DNA from 3 places in the Pseudomonas arsenicoxydans genome. Region 3 is predicted to be linked to each of the others. Evidence: predicted binding sites of a transcription regulator. Region 3 holds the regulator's gene; each other region holds the start of a gene.

Region 1 (7,317 bases), 650 kb from region 3:
CACGGAACGCGTTGCGGCGCTGGTGATAAACCACTTCAGCGGGCAGGGGGCCACGATAGCAGCGAGTATCGCCGGACTCATCGATGGACAGCGCGCCATTGCTTTCCCAGGCGATGCGCACACCGTCGTGGAAGCCTTCAACCTTGAACGGTTCTCCGGCCAGCAGAAAGCGTTCTCCGTCACGCGGGATCATTTCATCCAGGGTGATCATATTTCTGTCGCGATCAATGTCCACCAGATAGCTCTGAAAGCGCTGGGTGCGCTCATGGAACGTAATGATCAGCGGGTCATGGCTGTCCTGAAGCTGGCGCAGGTTGCTGGAGATCTCCAGAGGTGTGGTAAGCACCTTGGGTGGCTGCGGGGCGTCTTCCGCGCTTTGGGTATTGAACACGGTTAATCGATCTCCAGGCAAAAAATTGACTACGGCGAGCCAGCATTTTGCCAGCATGTTTCGTGTCTTGATAGGGCGTGTCGATGCAAAGGCTCAAGCCTGACTGAGCGGGCGCGGCTTCGCAAGCTTGGCGGTGGATCCGCGGGCATCATAAAGCGCGGGTGGTTCGCCACCGGTGAGGATTTTCAGCTGATTGGCCGTGGCGGCCTGCTGGACCAGAATGGACTGGCCATTACTGGCGTTGGCAGTCTGACACTGAGCCAGGAGGTCGGTCAGCACATCGCTTTGTGCCAGCAACTGTTCACCAATGCTGGAATGGCTGGCAAGTTGCTCGAGACCCGTGCGATTGAGCGGCAGGTTGAGGCTGGCGAGGATTTCACTGCGCTTGCGGCCATGCTGGTCAAGCAAAACGATCAGTGCCTGTTTCTGCGCGAGAATATCCTCGAGCAGTTGCATGTCGCGACCATGCAAGGCGAGGGACTCGGTTTGCAGTAACTCCAGCAAGTGTTGCGCCGGGGCAAAGTCGTCGATGATCAGTTGCAGTAAATTAGTATCGTGCATGGCTGGCCTTGGGGTTTAAGCGTCCAAAAGCCTGGCGCAGGCAATGGCCTAGCGCTGGGCTTCGAAGTTGAGCAGTTTGCTGGCTACACGGTTGCTGTCGACTTTATAGCTGCCATCGGCGATTGCTGCTTTCAACTCTGCCACACGGGCGTTGTCGACGGCAGGCTGATCGCGCAGCTTGTCAGTGACCTTCTGCAACTGTTGAGCCTCATTGCTGAGGTGTACCGATTCCCCGCTTGTGACGGTACTGGCCTGTTCGGCCGGGGTATTCAGCGGCGCGGATTTGCCGGCTTCGGCGGTTTCCTTCGCGGCGCTGGTACGCGTACTACCGGTAAGTGGCGAGGAGCTGTTTAAACGGCTGAAATCGATGACCATGATAAAAAACCTCTGGGTATTTGGACGCTTGCCATGTTTTCGGCTCTCCCTGCAAAAACTTTAGGCTCATTTATCAATGAGCGTGCAAGTGCCAGTGCTTTTCCTGCCTGGGGCACAGTTTAGGGAACCGCCGGGCAACGCGCCATCTCTTCACCCAAAGAGATAAAGATATCTACATAGCCACTTCCACTTGGCCTGGCGCGATCACCTGCGCCTTGATGACCCGATTGGAATTGAGATTTTTCACTCGAATCTGTTCACGCAAGCCGCCGTTGGACAGCGCTTCGCCGGGCATGCGCACACTGAGCGTACCACTGCGTGCCGTGATCACCACCTGGTCGCCCTTACTAATGACTTCCGCCTGTTCCAGATGCACCAGCGTCAGGACCTGATCGGCGACCGTTGGTCGGGTAAGTTTTTGTCCGATGGCTTGATCCAGCGAGGTGAAATAACCCTGGTTGATCAGACTGATATCACGTTCACGCAGCATCACATCCTCGGGTTCGACGATACCGGCGCGCTTGAGCGGCCGAGTAGTCGTGACGACCTCCCGAAACAGGCGGACTTGAGCGGGCACGAAGACGGTCCAGGGCGAGGAGCTATCGCAGCGAACCTTGACCGTGACCCGTCCGATCGGGGTCGCCGGGCTCTCCAGAGTGGCTGTCAATTCCTTGTCGCACATGGGCATATGCATACGTGGATCGAGTCGGTTGACTTCGATTTCGTAGCGACCTTCGGTTTGACTGGTAGCCAAATAGTCCTCTACGGTGAATTCAAGAAAGCCCTGTGTGACGCCGATAAGCATGTCAGGCAAGGTAACCGAGTCAGCAAGGGCAGGGCTGCCAGCGTTGAACAGGCAAACGGCCGGCATCACACAAAGCAATTTGCGGAAAGTTGATGTCAGGCGTCGGAAAAATGTCGGTTCTGTGTTCATAAGAGTTAAAAAGCAAGCGCCGTGCCGTTTAGCAATGAATGCGCGTCGCAACACACTTAAGCGTTGGTGTAGGAGTTCTGTGCATGGCTGGTGTAATGGATTCAGTAAACCAGCGCACGCAACTGGTGGGGCAGAATCGCCTTGAACTGTTGTTGTTCCGTCTTGACGGTCAGCAGCTGTATGGGATCAACGTTTTCAAGGTTCGTGAGGTGCTGCAATGCCCCAAGCTGACCCTGATGCCCAAGTCCAGTCCTGTCGTGTGCGGTGTGGCAAATATCCGGGGGGCGACCATTCCGATTCTCGATCTGGCAATGGCGACCGGCTCCGGCGCGCTTAAGGATCAGAGCAATCCGTTTGTGATCATTACGGAGTACAACACCAAGACCCAGGGTTTCCTGGTGCGCTCGGTGGAGCGCATCGTCAACATGAACTGGGAGGAAATTCATCCACCTCCCAAGGGTACCGGGCGCGATCATTACCTGACCGCTGTGACTCGGGTCGACAATCAGCTAGTCGAAATCATCGACGTCGAAAAAGTGCTGGCGGAAGTGGCACCCACACCGGAAGCGATTTCGGTCGGTGTGGTGGATGTCGAAACCCAGCACAAAGCGTTGTCGCTGCGGGTCTTGACGGTTGATGACTCATCGGTGGCGCGCAAGCAAGTGACGCGCTGCCTGCAAACGATCGGCGTCGAAGTGGTGGCGTTGAACGACGGTCGGCAAGCGCTGGAATACCTGCGCAAGCTGGTCGACGAGGGCAAGAAGCCGGAAGAAGAGTTCCTGATGATGATTTCCGACATCGAGATGCCGGAAATGGACGGGTACACGCTGACGGCCGAGATCCGCGCCGACCCGCGCATGCAAAAGCTTCATATCATCCTGCATACTTCGTTGTCGGGCGTATTCAATCAGGCGATGGTCAAGAAAGTCGGTGCTGATGACTTCCTTGCCAAATTCCGTCCTGATGACCTGGCATCCCGGGTAGTCGACCGGATCAAAGCAGCAGATATCAGCTAGGGGCCTTTTGCCCCTGGCGGTTCAACACGATTTAAGAGGCGGTATCTTTGTCTACGGGTAATTTGGATTTCGAACAGTTCCGGGTATTCCTGGAAAAAGCCTGTGGCATTTTGCTCGGTGAAAACAAGCAATACCTGGTATCGAGCCGTCTCAACAAACTGATGGAACAGCAGGGTATCAAGTCGTTGGGTGAACTGGTCCAGCGCATTCAGACCCAGCCGCGCAGTGGTTTGCGCGAGATGGTGGTGGATGCCATGACCACCAACGAAACCCTGTGGTTTCGTGACACCTATCCGTTTGAAGTCTTGAAGAACAAGGTGTTGCCCGAAGCGATCAAGGCAGCCCCCGGTCAGCGTCTGCGGATTTGGTCGGCGGCGTGCTCGTCGGGTCAGGAACCGTATTCGCTGTCGATGTCCATCGATGAGTTCGAGCGGGTCAACATGGGCCAGTTGAAAATGGGTGTGCAGATCGTTGCCACTGATTTGTCCGGCACCATGCTGACCAACTGCAAGACCGGCGAGTACGACAGCCTGGCCATCGGCCGTGGCCTGTCGCCCGAACGCCTTCAGCGTTATTTCGACCCCAAGGGGCCGGGACGCTGGGCGATCAAGGCGCCGATCAAGAGTCGCGTGGAGTTTCGCTCGTTCAACCTGCTCGACAGCTACGCAGCCCTGGGCAAGTTCGATATCGTGTTCTGCCGCAACGTGTTGATCTACTTTTCCGCCGAGGTGAAGAAAGACATCCTGCTGCGCATTCACAGCACGCTCAAACCCGGCGGTTATCTGTTCCTTGGCGCTTCCGAAGCGCTGAACGGTTTGCCGGACCACTACCAGATGGTCCAGTGCAGCCCGGGGATCATTTACCAGGCGAAGTGATGGGTTGGCGGCACACATGAAAACGGGAGTCCTCAGGGGCTCCCGTTTTTTTATGCCTGATGATTTCTCGGCACCACCGCCATTCCCTGTGGGAGCCGGGCTTGCCCGCGATAGCGGTATCACAGGCGAAGTTGATGTGACTGACACACCGCCATCGCGGGCAAGCCCGGCTCCCACAGGGAATGGCGGTGTTCTGAAAATCGGTGACAAGCGGCAGAAAAGCGGCAGACGGCGGAAACCGGTTGCCGCTTTTCTGGCATTGCCGCCTTGCCACCGCCCGCAAAGCCCCGGTTTACGGGATTTTTTGAATTGGCACGCCGCTTGCTATGTCTCTGTTACGAAAATCAGGTCACCCGAAGGTTTCCCGACATGAGCATCAGCTTCGATAAAGCGCTCGGTATCCACGAACAAGCCTTGGGCTTTCGCGCCCAGCGTGCCGAAGTCCTGGCCAACAACATTGCCAACGCCGATACCCCGAACTACAAGGCTCGGGACCTGGAGTTCTCCAAAGTGCTCGCTGCACAGAACGAGAAAACCAATGGCGGCACCTTTGCCTTGAACATGACCAACAGCCGTCATATCGAAGCCGAAGGCCTGGGTAACGGCGACGAATCGCTGATGTATCGCACCCCGATGCAACCGTCGATCGACCAGAACACCGTTGACGCTCAACTGGAACAGTCGAATTACGCGGAAAACGCGGTCGGCTTCCAGGCCAGCTTCACCCTGCTCAACAGCAAATTCAAAGGGCTGATGGCAGCCCTGCGCGGAGAGTAATTCATGTCTCTATCCAGTGTTTTCAACATTGCCGGTAGCGGCATGAGTGCCCAGACCACTCGCTTGAACACCGTGGCTTCGAACATCGCCAACGCCGAAACCGTTTCGTCGAGCATCGACCAGACCTATCGCGCCCGTCACCCGGTATTCGCCACCATGTTCCAGGGCGGCCAGAGCGGCGGCGGTGATTCGCTGTTCCAGAACCAGGACGCGGCCGGTCAAGGCGTGCAAGTGCTGGGTGTGGTTGAGGATCAGAGCAACCTTGAGGCGCGTTACGAGCCGAACCATCCAGCGGCCGACGCCAAGGGTTACGTCTACTACCCCAACGTCAACGTCGTCGAAGAAATGGCCGACATGATTTCCGCCAGTCGTTCGTTCCAGACCAACGCCGAAATGATGAACACCGCCAAAACCATGATGCAGAAGGTCCTGACTCTCGGTCAGTGATAAGGGGCGACTCAGATGAGTGTTACCGATTCCACCAGCAGCCTCAGCGTCAATGACATTCTGGCGAACTCTTCCGTCAAATCCAGCAGCTCCACGTCGGGCGGCATTGCCTCCGCGACCAACAGCGCGACGGGCGGCCAGGCGCTGGGCAAGGATGCGTTCCTGCAATTGCTGGTCACCCAGCTCAAAAACCAGAACCCGCTGGACCCGCAGGACAACAGCGCGTTCGTCGCCCAGTTGGCCCAGTTCAGCAGCCTGGAAGGCATCACTACGCTCAACAGCACGGTCAGCTCGATTGCCGGCAACTACAGCTCTTCGCAAGCGTTGCAGGCCTCGTCCCTGGTCGGCCGCTCCGTGATCGTGCAGACCAACAATATCCAGGTCGATGATCCGACCAAGGCTGTCAACGGCTCGGTCAATCTGACGTCGTCCATCTCCAGCGGCACCGTGACCGTTACCGACAGCACTGGCAAAACAATCAGAACCATTGATCTGGGCACTCGTGCGGTCGGCAGTTCCAGCTTCACGTGGGATGGCAAGGACTCGAGCGGCAACCCCGTTCCGGTCGGTGCCTACACCATCAAGGCCAGTGCGCCGGTCAACGGCACGGCGACGGACCTGGCGGTTTACCTGCCGGCCACCGTCAACAGCGTGACCCTGAGCCAGACCGGCGGCGAGCTGACGCTCAACCTCGCGGGCCTGGGCCCCGTCGCCCTGTCCAAAGTTCAAACCATTGGTATATAGAGCCGACTAACCCGGCACAAAGGAGTGGAATATGTCTTTCAATATCGGCCTTAGCGGTCTCTATGCAGCCAACAAACAACTGGACGTGACCGGTAACAACATCGCCAACGTCGCGACTACCGGTTTCAAATCCTCCCGCACCGAATTTGAAGACGTCTACTCGGCGACCAAACTCGGCAGCGGCGGCAAAGTGGTCGGCAGCGGCGTGCGCCTGGCCAACGTGTCCCAGCAGTTCACCCAGGGTGACATCAACAACACCGGTAACGTGCTGGACATGGGCATCAACGGTTCGGGTTTCTTCGCCCTGAGCAACAATGGTTCGGTGTCTTACACCCGTAACGGTACGTTCAAGGTCGACAAGGACGGTTTCATCACCAACACCGATTACACGTCTCGCCTGCAAGGCTACGGCGTGGATGCCAACGGCAAGATCATCAACGGCGTGTTGACTGACCTGAAACTCGACACCTCGAACCTGGCACCGAAGTCCACTTCGGCTGTGGCATCGACAATCAACTTGAACTCGACGGCTCCGGTCATCGACGATACCGTCCCGGCGGGCAAGTTCGACCCAGCACTGACGGCGACCTACACCAAATCGTTCAGCACCCCGATCTATGACAGCCAGGGCAACAAGCACGAGATGGATCAGTACGTCGTGAAAACGGCTGGCAACACCTGGAAGGTTTATACCCTGGTAGACGGTCGTAACCCGGATGCTACCGGCAGCGACCCGAAAACCACTGCCCCGATCGCTTCGACACTGTCGTTCGACAGCGGCGGCAAGTTGACTCAGGTGAGCACGCCAGATCCGTTGGGCGGACCTGCAATCATCAGCAGTGACTTGACGCTGAAAAGCTGGGTACCAGGCACTGTGACCAATGGCGTCTGGACAGCCAACGGCGCCGCCGCGAACCCGGCAGGCGTGACCATCTCGATGGCCAAGACTACCCAGTACAACGCTGACACCGCGCGTTCGATCCCGACCCAGGACGGTTACGCCACTGGCCAGATCACCAACCTGACCATCGACGGCACCGGTACTCTGTTCGCTAACTTCAGCAACAACCAGAGCAAGGCCATCGGCCAGGTTGCGCTGGCCAGCTTTACTAACGAACAGGGCCTGCAAGCGATTGGCGGCACTAGCTGGAAAGAGACCTTCGCCTCGGGTATCCCAGGCTATGACGCTCCGGAAAC
Region 2 (7,317 bases), 1.3 Mb from region 3:
TCGTCAAAATTGAATCCGAGCTCCTGATAGTAGGAGACAACGTTAGGGTCAGGATCTTGTATCTCGATCTCTTTGCACCCCAGCATCCGCGCATAAAATTCTGCCGCCAATAGCGCCATTTGAGCGATCGATCCGCGAAGTGGATGGGTTTTGTCCGGGTGCCCCTGCAAAAGGATGATCTTTATGCAAACAGTGCTTCTTCTTGGGGTCGCATAGCACAGGCCACATAGCATTTGTGCATACCAGATCGCCAAATCGAAACCCTTGGCGTCCTTACACTTCCAGTCCGGGATGCTATCCCATGGATACAGGACTGCTTCTGTCCACAGATGAGAAGCATCTATCGCAGCAGAGGTAATAGGATCAAAACTGATGACCGACATATCTATCTCTAGACCTTGAGCTGCACAGTCTTTGGCGAAGGTTTTGTGCGCCAGCTTCCTTGCGTTCGATTTGAGAGTCTGGTCGCGCAGTTCCGTACCTTTTCCTTTTCTTCTCATCGCTCGTGTTCTGTTGGGATCAAGGCGATGAAAGATAAAGGGCTGGAGAGTGCTCCGTAATCAGGCGCGGGAGCCGCGTTCTGTAGGACCGAACCGGGATTATTGAAGGGCGTTAGATCAAAAGCTTTCAGATGTAGGAAATGGCAGCGTTAGCCGTGGGCCAGTGCTGCCAGAAGTCATACATATGCAGTTTGTGTGGTGCTATTGGTTGTTAAAGCGATTGCAACATCCGCGAAGCACGCTTCCACCACGATGCATTGACCACAGTCTGCGGCCGTTCACTATCCGCCAGCATCTGCGGAACATCCTGCAACCGAATCCACGGCTGGTTATTCCAGTGCAGCAAACTCAACGACATCTCGGGCCAGTTCAGCAGGCTCAGGATCGGGCGTTCGGTTGCGGTGGGGTGTTGCGCGTCTCTCAGTGCTGGCACTACGTCGTGGGTCAGCCATTCGCGCAGGCCTCGGTATTCTGGGCAGTAGTGGTAGACGAGCAGGGCGTAGACGCCGGATTCGCTGATCAGCAGGGTGTTTTCGAGGGTGCCGTGGATGACGACTTGCGCGGTTTGATGTTGATCGGGATCGAGTTTTCGGACGGCGCGTTCGTCGAGGAAAAGGCGAAGCAGACGACCCAGGTCTCGGGCGCTGAACCAAGGCTGGTTTTCAATCAAAAGCGCGTGAAGATGGAGTTTGTGGCGGGTGAAGACGTGGGGGGACAAATAAGCGTCATCGCTATTCATTGATACAGCTCCTTTTGCTAATGGGGCTGCCGGCAATCGTCGCCAAACGATTGGGGTGGCAGCTGTACGCGGGTTGGCGAACCGGAGCAAAAGGAACCCGGCAGACCCGAAGGTCTCCCACGCACAGCCGCCATGACTCGAGAGATGGTCGTCGTGCACCTTAAGCTTCCAAGTCGCCAAACCCAGTGCTGACTATTCAGCTGGGATGAGCTTAGGAACCTGGGCTTCGCGGCGCTATCGGACGGCGGTGGTGATCTTTGTAGGGCGTTGCCGAGATTGTGGCGGGGCGGAAGATCAAAAGATCGCAGCCTGCGGCAGCTCCTACAGGGGTTGGTCTATCCAGTGTGGGAGGGCTGGTAGACCGAGGTGACGCTATTCGCGGGCGAGCCCGCTCCCACAGGGATTTGCAGTGTTACTCGGCAGGCGGATTCAGCTTCGCTTCCAGCTCGGCGACCTTTACTTCGAGGCTTTCCAGCCGTGCCCGGGTCCGCGCCAGCACAACCATCTGGCTATCAAACTCTTCACGACTCACCAGATCCAGCTTGCTGAAGCCACTCTGCAACAAAGCCTTAAATTGGCTTTCGATTTCGCTTTTCGGCAATGGGGTTTCGCCGCTGAAGAGGCGTGAGGCGGTGCCGGTCAGGGCGTCGAGGAAGTCTTTGGGTGCGAGCATGGCAAATGTCCTGTCAACAATGGCGGGCAGTGTATCACGCAGTGTCTATAGTCAATTCCGGCGGCAGGGATGCACGCTTTTCGCGCATGCAGATGGACGGCATCGCACCGTTGTTGTGCGTAACGCGTCAGGTGTTGTGGCGATGTGGTGGGTATCTGCGGCCAAAGGCTTGAATTCAGTAGGTTTTGTGGAGATGGCAAGCTTTCTGCTTAGTCAGTAGTAACCCATGCACTGATGCAGTCGCTGTGACGAATGCAGTGCGCCAAGCGGAACGGGGAGTTGTTTCGTGAGGAGCGGTTAGCTGGCGTCGGACGGGCAGGTAAGGTCGACGATGCGTTACAAAGCCAGGCACTGCGCTTAGACTTGAGTCGGGTTTGTTTTCCTGGGGCAAGTCCACCAATTCGGGAGAGAGTTTTCATGAAGCTAGTCACTGCCATCATCAAGCCGTTCAAACTGGACGACGTGCGCGAGTCGCTGTCCGAGATCGGCGTGCAGGGCATTACCGTTACTGAAGTCAAAGGCTTCGGTCGGCAGAAGGGTCACACCGAGCTGTACCGCGGCGCGGAGTACGTGGTCGATTTTCTGCCCAAGGTGAAGATCGATGTCGCCATTGACGACAAGGATCTGGACCGGGTTATCGAGGCGATAACCAAGGCTGCCAACACCGGCAAGATCGGTGACGGCAAGATCTTCGTGGTCAATCTGGAACAGGCGATTCGCATCCGTACCGGCGAAACCGATACCGACGCGATTTAAAAGCCGCCACAAACCCAACGCCCCAGGAGAAAACAATATGACTCTGCGTAAATTCGCAGGGCTAGGAGCCCTGTTGTCCCTCGTAATGCCCGGCCTGGCCATGGCGGCAGATCCGGCGGCGCCTCCAGTCCTCAATTCCGGCGATACCGCCTGGATGATGACCTCGACAGCCCTTGTGCTGTTCATGACCATCCCCGGCCTCGCGCTGTTCTACGGCGGCATGGTTCGTTCCAAAAACGTTCTTTCGTTGATGATGCAATGCTTCGCCATTACCGGCCTGGTCACCATCCTGTGGTTCATTTATGGCTACAGCATGGCGTTCGATACCACGGGGATGGAAGCCAACGTCGTCAACCTCAACTCCTTTGTCGGCAGCTTTGCCAAGGCCTTCCTCGCGGGCATCACGCCTGCCAGCATTACTGGCCCGACGGCGCTGTTCCCTGAGGCGGTGTTTGTCACCTACCAGATGACGTTTGCCATCATCACTCCGGCGCTGATCGTCGGTGCGTTTGCAGAACGGATGAAGTTCTCCGCGATGCTGGTGTTCATGGGGATCTGGTTCACTCTGGTTTACGCGCCGATTGCGCACATGGTCTGGAGCGGTCCGGGTTCGCTGTTGGGCGACTGGGGCGTGCTCGACTTCGCCGGCGGCACCGTGGTGCATATCAATGCCGGTGTGGCCGGCCTGATTGCCTGCCTGGTATTGGGCAAGCGTAAAGGTTTCCCGACCACCCCGATGGCTCCGCACAACCTCGGCTATACCCTGATGGGCGCTGCGATGTTGTGGGTCGGCTGGTTCGGTTTCAACGCAGGTTCCGCTGCTGCTGCCAACGGCACGGCCGGCATGGCAATGCTTGTGACCCAGATCGCCACCGCCGCCGCTGCGCTGGGCTGGATGTTCGCCGAGTGGATCACTCACGGCAAACCAAGTGCTCTGGGTATCGCTTCGGGCGTGGTTGCCGGTCTGGTTGCGATCACCCCGGCGGCGGGTACGGTTGGCCCGATGGGCTCGATGATCATCGGCCTGGCGGCGGGCGTGGTGTGCTTCTTCTGCGCCACCACCCTGAAACGCAAACTCGGTTATGACGATTCCCTGGACGCCTTCGGTGTGCACGGTATCGGCGGCATCCTCGGCGCGATCCTGACCGGTGTGTTCGCTGCACCGTCCCTGGGTGGCTTCGGCACCGTGACCGACATCGCCGCACAAGTCTGGATTCAGTGCAAAGGCGTAGGCTTCACGGTGATCTACACCGCGATCGTCACCTTCATCATTCTCAAGGTCCTGGACGCTGTCATGGGCCTGCGAATCACGGAAGAAGAAGAGGCTGTCGGTATCGACCTGGCACTGCACAACGAACGCGGCTACAACTTGTAAGCACGCGCATAAAAAACTTGCCCGGCTTGCCGGGCATTTTTTTGTCCGGGATTTGTCCATGAAGGAACTGCTGAAAGGTTTTTTCCTACATGTTTGGCAGTGTTTACGGCGGGCGATTTTCTGCGGCCAATGGCTTACATGATTGAAGGAATATTAGGGCCTTTGTTTTTTCCCAGAGCGCGCTAGAATGCGCCCCGAACGTGCGGAGAACTGTATGTGGCAACAGACTCTGATAACCCTGCGGGCAAGGCCCCGGGGCTTTCATCTGGTAACGGACGAGTTACTCGCCGGTTTGCCTGAAATCAAGGCGTGCCGGGTCGGTCTGTTGCATTTGTTGCTACAGCATACCTCGGCGTCGTTGACCATCAACGAGAACGCCGATCCGGCGGTACGTCGCGACTTCGAACGATTTTTCAATCGTCTGATCCCACAAGGAACAGACGGCTATGAGCATAACGACGAAGGCCTGGACGACCTCCCGGCGCACTTCAAGGCCAGTGTGCTTGGCTGTCAGCTCAGTTTGCCGATTTCGGCGGGCCGACTGGCGCTGGGAACCTGGCAGGGCGTTTATCTGGGCGAGCACCGTGATTTTGGCGGTGCCCGTAAAGTCCTCGCCACCGTGCACGGTGAAGAGGCATGAACCGCTGGTCACCAACGGTTATTGAATTTTTCCGGCAGCTGTCGACAGACGGTAAAGCTGGGCTATAACTAATCTGCTTTTCGCAAGAGTCATGAGGTAGAACATGAGCGACGATGATCTGGAAAACGACGACCTCGAAGTAGGCGACGACGACGAAACCGAAGAAGGTCTGGAAGCAGCGGCCGAAGACGTCGCTGAAGACGACGGCGGTGATACGCCCGTTCCGACCGCCAAAGGCAAAGCCAAGGCTGCGGTATCGGTTGATGAGCTGCCGAGTGTTGAAGCCAAGAACAAGGAACGCGACGCCCTGGCCAAGGCCATGGAAGAGTTTCTGGCGCGGGGCGGCAAGGTGCAGGAAGTGGAGGCCAATGTGGTCGCCGATCCTCCCAAGAAGCCTGACAACAAGTACGGCAGCCGGCCTATCTAAGCGCCTGCTACCTGCTTGCTGAAAAAGCCCGCCGTCGCTGCGGGCTTTTTCATGGGCGGGAAAAAAAGTCGAAGTTGACGAGGCCACTGTGGGAGTGGGCTTGCCCGCGATGAGGCCATCAGATCCAACAGTAATGTTGGCTGATCGTCAGCTATCGCGAGCAAGCCCGCTTCCACAGGCTCTTTATCAGGCCGAGGCGGAGTTCCAGAGGGCCAACAACGCCGGCAACTCGGTCAAGCTGCGAATCTCGGCATCCGGTGCCTTCTCGGCTTCCCAAGCCTTGCCCGCCGGGTTGAACCATATCGCCCGCAATCCCGCCTGCTGTGCTCCGGCGATGTCATCTCCAGGATGATCACCGATATGCACCGCCGTCTCCGGCGTCGCCCCACCACGCTGCAACGCCTCGTGAAACAATCGCGCATCGGGTTTGGCGATGCCGATGTCTTCGGCACACAACGCAAACTTGAAGTAATCCGCCAGCCCCAGCCGGCGCACATCGGCGTTGCCGTTGGTGACCACGCCGAGGGCGTAGTGCTTGGCCAGCATGCCCAGCGTCGGCTCGACGTCAGGGAACACATCGATCTGATGCCGTGCGTGCAGAAACACTTCAAAACTTTTGTCGGCCAGATCAGAAGCCTGATCATGGTCGTAGCCGGCTTCTTCCAGCGCATGGAACAGCACCCGGCGGCGTAGCGCGCTGATGCGGTGTTTGAGGCCCGGTTCGCTCCCCAGGATGCGCTCGCGAATCGTCCACAAATGTTCCACCGGCACCGCGCCCAGATTGGGTGCGTGCTCGGTCAGCCATTCACGCAGTACGGCTTCGGCGCTGACGATCACCGGGGCGGTGTCCCACAAGGTGTCGTCGAGGTCGAAGGTGATCAATTGGATGGTCATGAATCATCGCCCTTAATGCGTTTGGCCCGTGGATGGGCGCTGTCGTAGACCGTTGCCAGGTGCTGGAAGTCCAGGTGGGTATAGATCTGGGTGGTCTTGATGTCCGAGTGGCCAAGCAGTTCCTGCACGGCTCGCAGGTCCTGGGAGGACTCCAGCAAGTGGCTGGCGAAGGAGTGGCGCAGCATGTGCGGGTGCAGGTTCTGTCCCAGTTCGCGTTCGCCGGCTGCCTTGACCCTTACCTGAATGGCCCGTGGCCCGAGGCGCCGGCCTTGCTGGCTGACAAACACCGCGTCGTCCGCCGGGTTGGTCATGGCCCGCAATGGCAGCCACAGTTCCAGCGCTTCGCGAGCCTTTTTGCCCACCGGAAGCAGTCGGGTCTTGCTGCCCTTGCCGAGCACTTGAACCATGCCGTCGGCCAGATCCAGCTGATCCAGATTGAGTCCGGTCAGTTCCGAAAGCCGCAAACCCGAAGAATAGAACAGCTCCAGAATGGCCTGATCCCGACGCGCGAGGAAGTCATCTTCCACCGCGCCTTCGAGCAGTTGCAGCGCGCGGTCGGTATCGAGGGTTTTCGGCAGCCGGCGTTCGCCCTTGGGCGGTGCCAGGCCGTTGGCCGGGTCGTGATCGCACAGGCCTTCGCGGTTCAGATAGTGATAGAGCCCGCGCACTGCCGAGAGCAGGCGCGCCAGGCTGCGGGACGATTGACCCTGTGAATGCAGGCGCGCGATCAGGCTGCGCAAGCGTTGAATGTCCAGGGCGGCCCAACTGCTGATGTTCTGTTTGACGCACCAGCCGAGCACTTTGTCGAGATCGCGGCGGTAGGCGTACAGCGTGTGGGGCGACACCTGGCGCTCACTGCGCAGGTGTTCGCAGTAAGCGTCCAGTTGCCGTTCCACGATCAGCGTACCGAGCGCAGGGAGCTGTTGACCCGTGGCAGCACCCGGCCCATGACTTCGGCGATGTAGCTCAGGAACAGCGTGCCGACCGAGCTTTTATAGTGTTGCGGATCGCGACTGGCGATGGCCAGGACGCCGTGGATGCCTTGATAGCTGATAGCGACGACGGCGGTCGAGCCGATCTGCTTGCGCTGTTCTTCGCCGAACAGGAAGTCCAGTTCGTGATCGCGCAGGCTGCCGCTGACGCTTTTGTCTTCCGAGAGCAGACCGCCGATGGCCGTTTGTGCTTCGGCATGAGTAACCCAACGACCGACCGGCATCGGATTGTCACCCAGCAGGATCAGGCTGACGAAGGGCACCTGGAAGTCCTGGCGCAGGCTGTCTTCGACGCTGATCACCACGTCTTCCAGGCTGTTG
Region 3 (7,317 bases):
GTGCGTCCCACTCTGATCGTGCAATCCTTGAACTGACCAGCAACGCCAACGAATTTTGCCGACGCGCGGGCATGTAGGCCCAGCTTGTTGATGATTTCGATTTCCAGAGCAGGCATCGCGATGTGAATCCTTTAGCTGAGGTCGCGGTGGCGGACCTGGACGTTCTTCAGGGATTGTTGCAGAACCTGGCCCAGACGTTCGGTCAGGTAGACGGAGCGGTGATGCCCGCCGGTGCAGCCAATGGCAATGGTGACATAAGCACGGTTGCTCGCGGCGAAGCGCGGCAGCCATTTTAGCAGGTAGGAGGAAATGTCCTGGAACATCTCTTCGACGTCCGGTTGCGCCGCCAGGTACTCGGCTACCGGTTGATCAAGCCCGGACAGCTCGCGCAACTCCGGTTTCCAGTAAGGGTTGGGCAGGCAGCGCACGTCGAACACCAGGTCTGCGTCGACCGGCATGCCTCGCTTGAATCCGAACGACTCGACCAGAAATGCAGTGCCGCTGTCCGGCTGGTTCAGCAGGCGCAGCTTGATGGTGTCGCGCAGCTGATACAGGTTCAGGTTGGTGGTGTTGACTTTCAGGTCGGCCAGGTCGGCAATCGGCCCCAGCAAACTGGTTTCGTCCTGAATCGCCTCGGCCAACGAACGGTGGGCGGTACTGAGCGGGTGGCGACGGCGGGTTTCCGAAAACCGTTTGAGCAACGTTTCTTCGTCGGCGTCCAGGTACAGCACATCGCATTTGATGTGCCGGCTGCGGACTTCTTCCAGCAGTTCCGGAAATCGCGACAGATGACTGGGCAGGTTGCGGGCATCGATGGATACGGCAACCAGCGGTTGTGCGAGTTCGGTATGAATCAGTGCGCGCTCGGCGAGTTCCGGCAGCAACCCGGCAGGCAGGTTGTCGATGCAGTAGTAGCCGTTGTCCTCGAGAACATCGAGTGCGGTACTTTTACCTGAGCCGGAGCGGCCACTGACAATGATCAAGCGCATGATTAATGACCGTTTTGCTCGCTCAGGACGACCTGATACAAGGCTTCATTACTCGGGGCGCTGCGCAGTTTTTCGCGCACTTCCTTGCGATCGAGCATGCTGGCGATCTGGCGCAGTAGCTCCAGGTGCGCATCGGTAGCGGCCTGCGGGACCAGCAGTACGAACAGCAGGTCAACCGGGGCGCCGTCGATGGCGTCGAAATCAATGGGTGCGTCGAGGTGCATCAATGCACTGATGGGCGAGGTGCAGCCCTTGAGGCGACAGTGGGGGATGGCGATGCCGTTGCCAAAACCGGTTGAACCGAGTTTTTCACGGGCAATCAAAGCTTCGAAGACATCTTGCATCTCCAGATCCGGCACTTCCCGGGCGATCAGGTTGGCAATTTGCTCGAGGGCTTTCTTTTTACTGCCGCCCGGCACGTTCACGAGAGAACGGCCGGGGGTCAGGATGTTTTCAAGTCGGATCATGGGTTGGGAGTGTTAACGACCGGTAGCGCCCTGGAGCAGGCTTTGGGTCTTTTCCTTATGCTTTTTGAGTTGTTTATCGAGCTTGTCGGTCAGTAAGTCGATCGCCGCGTACATATCGGTATGTTCCGCGTTCGCGACCACTTCGCTGCCGGGAATATGCAACGTGGCTTCGATTTTCTGCTTCAGCTTTTCGACGCACATCGTGACTTGCACGTTGGTGATCTTGTCGAAATGCCTCTCTAATCGTTCGAGTTTTTCGCCGATGTAGGTGCGAAGAGGTTCGGTCACTTCCAGTTGGTGTCCACTGATGTTGACTTGCATACAGCTTCTCCTTCGTTGCCAGTGCATAAAGCGGTAGATCAGATGATCTACCACTGGAACGCTGTGGCGTGGCTCTACATCAACCGCTTGCGTTCGCTCGAAGGCGCGATCCCGAGGGATTCGCGGTACTTGGCGACGGTGCGGCGAGCCACCTGAATGCCTTGTGCCTCCAGTAAACCAGCGATCTTGCTGTCACTCAACGGCTTTTTCTGATTTTCCGCCGCAACCAGTTTTTTGATGATTGCGCGGATCGCCGTGGACGAGCATTCGCCGCCTTCGGAGGTGCTGACGTGGCTGGAAAAAAAGTATTTCAGTTCATATATGCCCCGAGGGGTATGCATGAATTTCTGTGTGGTCACCCGTGAAATCGTCGACTCGTGCATGCCCACCGCTTCGGCGATGTCGTGCAGGACCAGCGGTTTCATCGCTTCGTCACCGTACTCCAGGAAGCCGCGCTGATGCTCGACGATTTGGGTGGCCACTTTCATCAGGGTTTCGTTGCGGCTTTGCAGGCTCTTGATGAACCAGCGTGCTTCTTGCAATTGATTGCGCATGAAGGTGTTGTCGGCGCTGGTGTCGGCACGGCGCACAAACCCGGCATATTGGGCGTTGACCCGCAGCCGTGGCACCGATTCCTGATTCAGCTCGACCAGCCAGCGCTCGTTGTCCTTGCGCACGATCACGTCAGGGACGACGTATTCGGCTTCGCTGGACTCGATTTGTGAGCCCGGGCGCGGATTGAGGCTCTGCACCAGTTCGATCACCTGGCGCAGTTCATCTTCCTTGAGCTTCATGCGGCGCATCAGCTGGCTGTAGTCGCGGCTACCGAGCAGATCGATGTAGTCAGTGACCAGGCGCTTGGCTTCCGCCAGCCAAGGTGTCTTGGCTGGCAGCTGGCGCAGTTGCAGCAGCAGGCATTCGCCCAGGTTGCGGGCGCCGATACCGGCAGGCTCGAACTGCTGGATGCGATGCAGGACGGCTTCGATTTCGTCCAGTTCGATGTCCAGTTCCGGATCGAAGGCTTCGAGGATTTCCTCGAGGGTTTCGTCCAGGTAGCCCTGATTGTTGATGCAATCGATCAGGGTTACGGCGATCAAGCGATCGGTGTCGGACATCGGTGCCAGGTTCAGCTGCCACAGCAAATGGCTTTGCAGGCTTTCACCGGCTGATGTGCGGGTAGTGAAATCCCACTCGTCGTCATCGCTGCTCGGCAGGCTGCTGGCGCTGGTCTGATAAACGTCTTCCCATGCCGTATCGACGGGCAGCTCGTTGGGAATACGCTCATTCCAGTCACCTTCCTCGAGGTTGTCCACCGTCGGGGCGGTTTCCTGGTAGGAGGGCTCTGAAACATCGGCGTTGGGTTGCTGTTCGGCTTTGTCGGCCAAGGGGTCGGCGTTATCGAAGTCGTCGCCTTCTTCCTGGCGTTCGAGCATCGGATTGGACTCCAGGGCCTCCTGGATTTCCTGTTGCAGGTCCAGGGTCGACAATTGGAGCAGGCGGATGGCCTGTTGCAGCTGCGGTGTCATCGTCAGCTGCTGGCCCATTCTCAAGACTAGCGATGGTTTCATGGCAGGGGCTAAACACCTTATTCGCCGGCGCACATGCGCCATCCACTACAGGGCGCCGGAGCGCCAAACATAAGCAAATTATATGCCCGAAACTGCAGCGTTTGCCTAGAGCGCCGTAACAATAAAAAAATGTTGATTTTTTATCGAGACGAGCGCTCGGGCGACCTGCCAGACACCTGAGTGCTTACAGGCGGAACTCATGGCCCAGATAGACTTCTTTCACCAGGTCATTGGCCAGGATGGTGGCGGAGTCGCCTTCGGCAATGAGCTGTCCATCGTTGACGATGTAGGCGGTTTCGCAGATATCCAGGGTTTCACGGACGTTGTGGTCGGTGATCAGCACGCCAATGCCTTTGGCCTTGAGGTGGTAGATGATCTGTTTGATGTCGCCTACCGAAATCGGGTCCACGCCGGCGAACGGTTCGTCGAGCAGGATGAATTTCGGGTTGGTGGCCAGGGCGCGTGCGATTTCCACGCGGCGGCGCTCACCACCGGAGAGGCTCATGCCGAGGTTGTCACGGATGTGGCTGATATGGAATTCCTGTAGCAGGCTTTCCAGTTCCTTGCGACGACCGTCCTTGTCGAGCTCCTTGCGGGTCTCGAGGATGGCCATGATGTTGTCGGCCACCGAGAGTTTGCGAAAAATCGACGCTTCTTGCGGAAGATAGCCGATACCGGCTTTTGCACGACCGTGCATTGGCTGGTGGCTTACGTCCAGGTCATCGATCAGTACGCGACCCTGGTCGGCCTGCACCAGGCCGACAATCATATAGAAGCAGGTGGTCTTGCCGGCGCCGTTAGGACCCAGCAGGCCGACGATCTGACCGCTGTCGATCGACAGGCTGACATCACGCACGACCTGGCGGCTCTTGTAGCTCTTGGCCAGATGCTGAGCTTTCAGAGTTGCCATTATGGAGCCTTTTTCGCGTCGGTTTTCGGCTTGGGCTGGATCACCATGTCGATGCGTGGACGCGCTTCGGTGACTTTGTTGCCTGTGGCGCGACCAGCGCTCGCAAGCTTCTTGACGGTGTCGTAGACGATTTTCTCGCCTTGGGTGGTGTTGTTGTCCTTGTCGATGACTTTTGCCTTGTCGATCAACACGATGCGGTTTTGCGCGGCATGGTACTGGATCGTGACGCCCCAGCCCTGAACAGGCTTGGTGTCGCCGGCGGTCTGCAATTGTTCGAAGTAGGCGAGGTTGCCCACCGAGGTCACCACGTCAATGTCGCCGGTCGGCGTGCGGGTGATGGTCACGGTGTTGCCTTTAACGATCATCGAGCCTTGGGTGATGATCACGTCACCTTTATAGGTGGCAACGCCATTCTTGTCGTCCAGTTGGGCATCGTCGGCCTGAATGCGGATAGGCTGCTCTTGATCGTTCGGCAGAGCCCAGGCGCTCACGCTTCCCAGTGCTGCGCCCAGACTGAGCAAAATAGGGAGAGTTTTAACGAGCCTCATACTGTCCTCTTACGTTCGATAGCAGGTGTATCCTGCTTTCTTTCAAGTACGCTTTCATTCCGTTGCCTGTCGATACACCGCCAGCGCCGTCGATTCTAACGGGTTGATCGGTCTGCGCATATTGCTCCTTGGGGAACACAGTCATACGGGTGGTGGTAATCAGGGTCTTGCGATTTTTCTCGTCGAAACGCGTGATGCGCACCGAATCAATCAGCTCGACCTGAGTGCCGTCGGGATTGACTTCCCCGCGCTCGCTCTGCACGTGCCACGGGAACTGGGTGCCGCGAAACATGTTCAGGTCGGGATTGGTCAGCAACGTCACCTCGGTCGCTTTCAGGTGTTCAACCTTGTCGGACGTCATTTCGTACTGCAATTTGCCGTCCGGCAGGTACTGCACGCTGTGGGCGTTGGTGGCGTAATAGTCAATCGCGCTTTCGTCGACCTTGGCTACCGGTTTATCGAGGAAGCGTTCCGGGCTGATGTTCCAGTAGCCGACCGCGGCGAATAGCGCCGCGATGCAACTGAACAGCACGATGTTACGAATCTTTTTGCTCAACATAATGGGCTCACAGGTACGCGGCGTTGGCCGCATCAAGGCGGCCCTGGGCGAGCAGGATCAATTCGCAGAATTCACGAGCGGCACCCTCGCCACCACGGGCCAGGGTAATGCCATGGGCGTTTTCACGCACGAAGCTGGCAGCATTGGCCACCGCCATGCCCAGGCCAACACGGCGAATCACCGGCAGGTCTGGCAAGTCGTCACCCAAATAGGCAACTTGTTCATAGCTTAGGTTGAGTTGGGCCAGAAGCTCGTCCAGCACCACCAGTTTGTCTTCGCGCCCCTGATAAAGGTGTGGAATGCCGAGGTTCTTCGCCCGACGCTCGACCACGGGAGTCTTGCGGCCGCTGATGATAGCGGTCTGCACGCCGGCTGCCATCAACATCTTGATGCCTTGGCCGTCGAGGGTATTGAACGTCTTGAATTCGCTACCGTCTTCAAGGAAGTACAGCCGTCCGTCGGTCAGCACGCCGTCGACGTCGAACACCGCGAGTTTTATCTGTTTGCCGCGTTGCAGCAGGTCGGTGCTCATTACATTACTCCTGCACGCAGCAAGTCGTGCATGTTCAAGGCGCCGACCGGGCGGTCGTCGCTGTCGACCACGACCAGTGCGTTGATCTTGTGGTCTTCCATGATTTTCAGGGCTTCGGCCGCAAGCATTTCGGCTCGGGCGGTTTTGCCGTGTGCGGTCATGACCTGATCGATGGTGGCGCTGTGGATGTCGATGCTGCGGTCCAGGGTGCGACGCAAGTCACCGTCGGTGAAGATGCCGGCGAGTTTGCCATCGGCTTCCAGGATCACAGTCATGCCCAGGCCCTTTCGGGTCATTTCCATGAGCGCGTCCTTGAGCAGGGTGCCGCGCTGAACCTGCGGCAGCTCTTGTCCGGCGTGCATGACGTTTTCGACTTTCAGCAGCAAGCGTCTGCCCAGCGCGCCACCCGGGTGGGAAAAGGCGAAATCTTCAGCAGTAAAGCCACGGGCTTCCAGCAGTGCGACAGCCAGGGCATCACCCATGACCAGCGCAGCGGTGGTCGAAGAGGTCGGTGCCAGGTTCAGTGGGCAGGCTTCGTGCTCGACGTGAACGTTGAGGTTGACCTCGGCAGCCTTGGCCAGCGGCGAATCGGGGTTGCCAGTGACGCTGATCAATTTGATGCCCAGGCGTTTGATCAAGGGCAGCAGGGTCACGATTTCATTGGTAGAGCCGGAGTTCGACAGGGCCAGGATGATGTCGTCGCGCGTAATCATGCCCATGTCGCCATGGCTGGCTTCGGCCGGGTGCACGAAAAAGGCCGTGGTGCCGGTACTGGCAAGTGTGGCGGCAATCTTGTTGCCGATATGCCCCGACTTGCCCATGCCGACCACGACCACGCGGCCTTTGCTGGCCAGAATCATCTCGCAAGCGCGTACGAAATCTGCGTCGATTTGGGGTAGCAAGCCTTGTACGGCTTCCAGCTCGAGGCGGATGGTGCGTTGGGCGGATTGAATCAGGTCGCTGGATTGGCTCATGTCAGAAATCGTATAGCCTGATGAAAAGGCGGCGATTATAGCGGTAATGATCGAAACCCTCACGCAAGTTCGTCATGCTTTGTCGTTCCCTGTTGCCAAATACCCGCCGAACAAGGTTTTTTCCCTGTCTTGTTGCTGAAGATGGCCCGGCTTGGGCCTTGGGCGCTTGCCCTTTGCAGTGATATAGTTCGCCGCCAGTTCGGCCTGCCCGGGGAGGTATGTGCTTTCGTCAGAGAGCCAGGCGTCCGAGTGAGAGGCTGCATCGCAAGGAGTTTAGATGAGTGCCGATAACGCCTACGCGGTCGAGCTGAAGGGACTGACCTTCAAGCGCGGTGCGCGCAGCATTTTCAATAACGTCGATATCCGTATCCCGCGCGGCAAGGTCACCGGCATCATGGGGCCTTCCGGGTGTGGCAAGACCACGCTTTTGCGCTTGATGGGCGCACAGT

The links. Region 3 encodes sigma-54, which starts transcription at its own class of promoters, with help from an activator protein. Its sites were predicted from a motif close to ANTGGCATNNANNTTGCTNT; they were not measured.
Region 1: flgB (flagellar basal body rod protein FlgB) is a predicted target of sigma-54. The motif match lies at 4,461-4,480, and genes of this name have one in related genera.
Region 2: glnK (P-II family nitrogen regulator) is a predicted target of sigma-54. The motif match lies at 2,105-2,124, and genes of this name have one in related genera.

What each region holds. Positions count from the first base shown of each region.
Region 1 covers NZ_LT629705.1:5,892,000-5,899,316, reverse strand. The annotation lists gene BLQ41_RS27625 (flagellar brake protein) at 1-391, opposite strand, end outside; gene BLQ41_RS27620 (flagella synthesis protein FlgN) at 485-952, opposite strand; gene flgM (flagellar biosynthesis anti-sigma factor FlgM) at 1,001-1,327, opposite strand; gene flgA (flagellar basal body P-ring formation chaperone FlgA) at 1,500-2,261, opposite strand; gene BLQ41_RS27605 (chemotaxis protein CheV) at 2,345-3,277, shown strand; gene cheR (protein-glutamate O-methyltransferase CheR) at 3,325-4,152, shown strand; gene flgB (flagellar basal body rod protein FlgB) at 4,522-4,929, shown strand; gene flgC (flagellar basal body rod protein FlgC) at 4,933-5,376, shown strand; gene flgD (flagellar hook assembly protein FlgD) at 5,392-6,120, shown strand; gene flgE (flagellar hook protein FlgE) at 6,152-7,317, shown strand, end outside.
Region 2 covers NZ_LT629705.1:1,301,379-1,308,695, forward strand. The annotation lists gene BLQ41_RS05800 (N-acetyltransferase) at 1-500, opposite strand, end outside; gene BLQ41_RS05805 (BRO-N domain-containing protein) at 712-1,239, opposite strand; gene BLQ41_RS05810 (accessory factor UbiK family protein) at 1,652-1,912, opposite strand; gene glnK (P-II family nitrogen regulator) at 2,330-2,668, shown strand; gene BLQ41_RS05820 (ammonium transporter) at 2,706-4,043, shown strand; gene BLQ41_RS05825 (secondary thiamine-phosphate synthase enzyme YjbQ) at 4,258-4,683, shown strand; gene sutA (transcriptional regulator SutA) at 4,787-5,110, shown strand; gene BLQ41_RS05835 (HAD family hydrolase) at 5,297-6,004, opposite strand; gene xerC (tyrosine recombinase XerC) at 6,001-6,900, opposite strand; gene BLQ41_RS05845 (DUF484 family protein) at 6,903-7,317, opposite strand, start outside.
Region 3 covers NZ_LT629705.1:41,720-49,036, reverse strand. The annotation lists gene BLQ41_RS00285 (HPr family phosphocarrier protein) at 1-116, opposite strand, end outside; gene rapZ (RNase adapter RapZ) at 132-989, opposite strand; gene ptsN (PTS IIA-like nitrogen regulatory protein PtsN) at 992-1,456, opposite strand; gene hpf (ribosome hibernation-promoting factor, HPF/YfiA family) at 1,469-1,777, opposite strand; gene BLQ41_RS00265 (RNA polymerase factor sigma-54) at 1,852-3,345, opposite strand; gene lptB (LPS export ABC transporter ATP-binding protein) at 3,530-4,255, opposite strand; gene lptA (lipopolysaccharide transport periplasmic protein LptA) at 4,255-4,803, opposite strand; gene lptC (LPS export ABC transporter periplasmic protein LptC) at 4,790-5,362, opposite strand; gene BLQ41_RS00245 (KdsC family phosphatase) at 5,370-5,894, opposite strand; gene BLQ41_RS00240 (KpsF/GutQ family sugar-phosphate isomerase) at 5,894-6,868, opposite strand; gene BLQ41_RS00235 (ATP-binding cassette domain-containing protein) at 7,146-7,317, shown strand, end outside.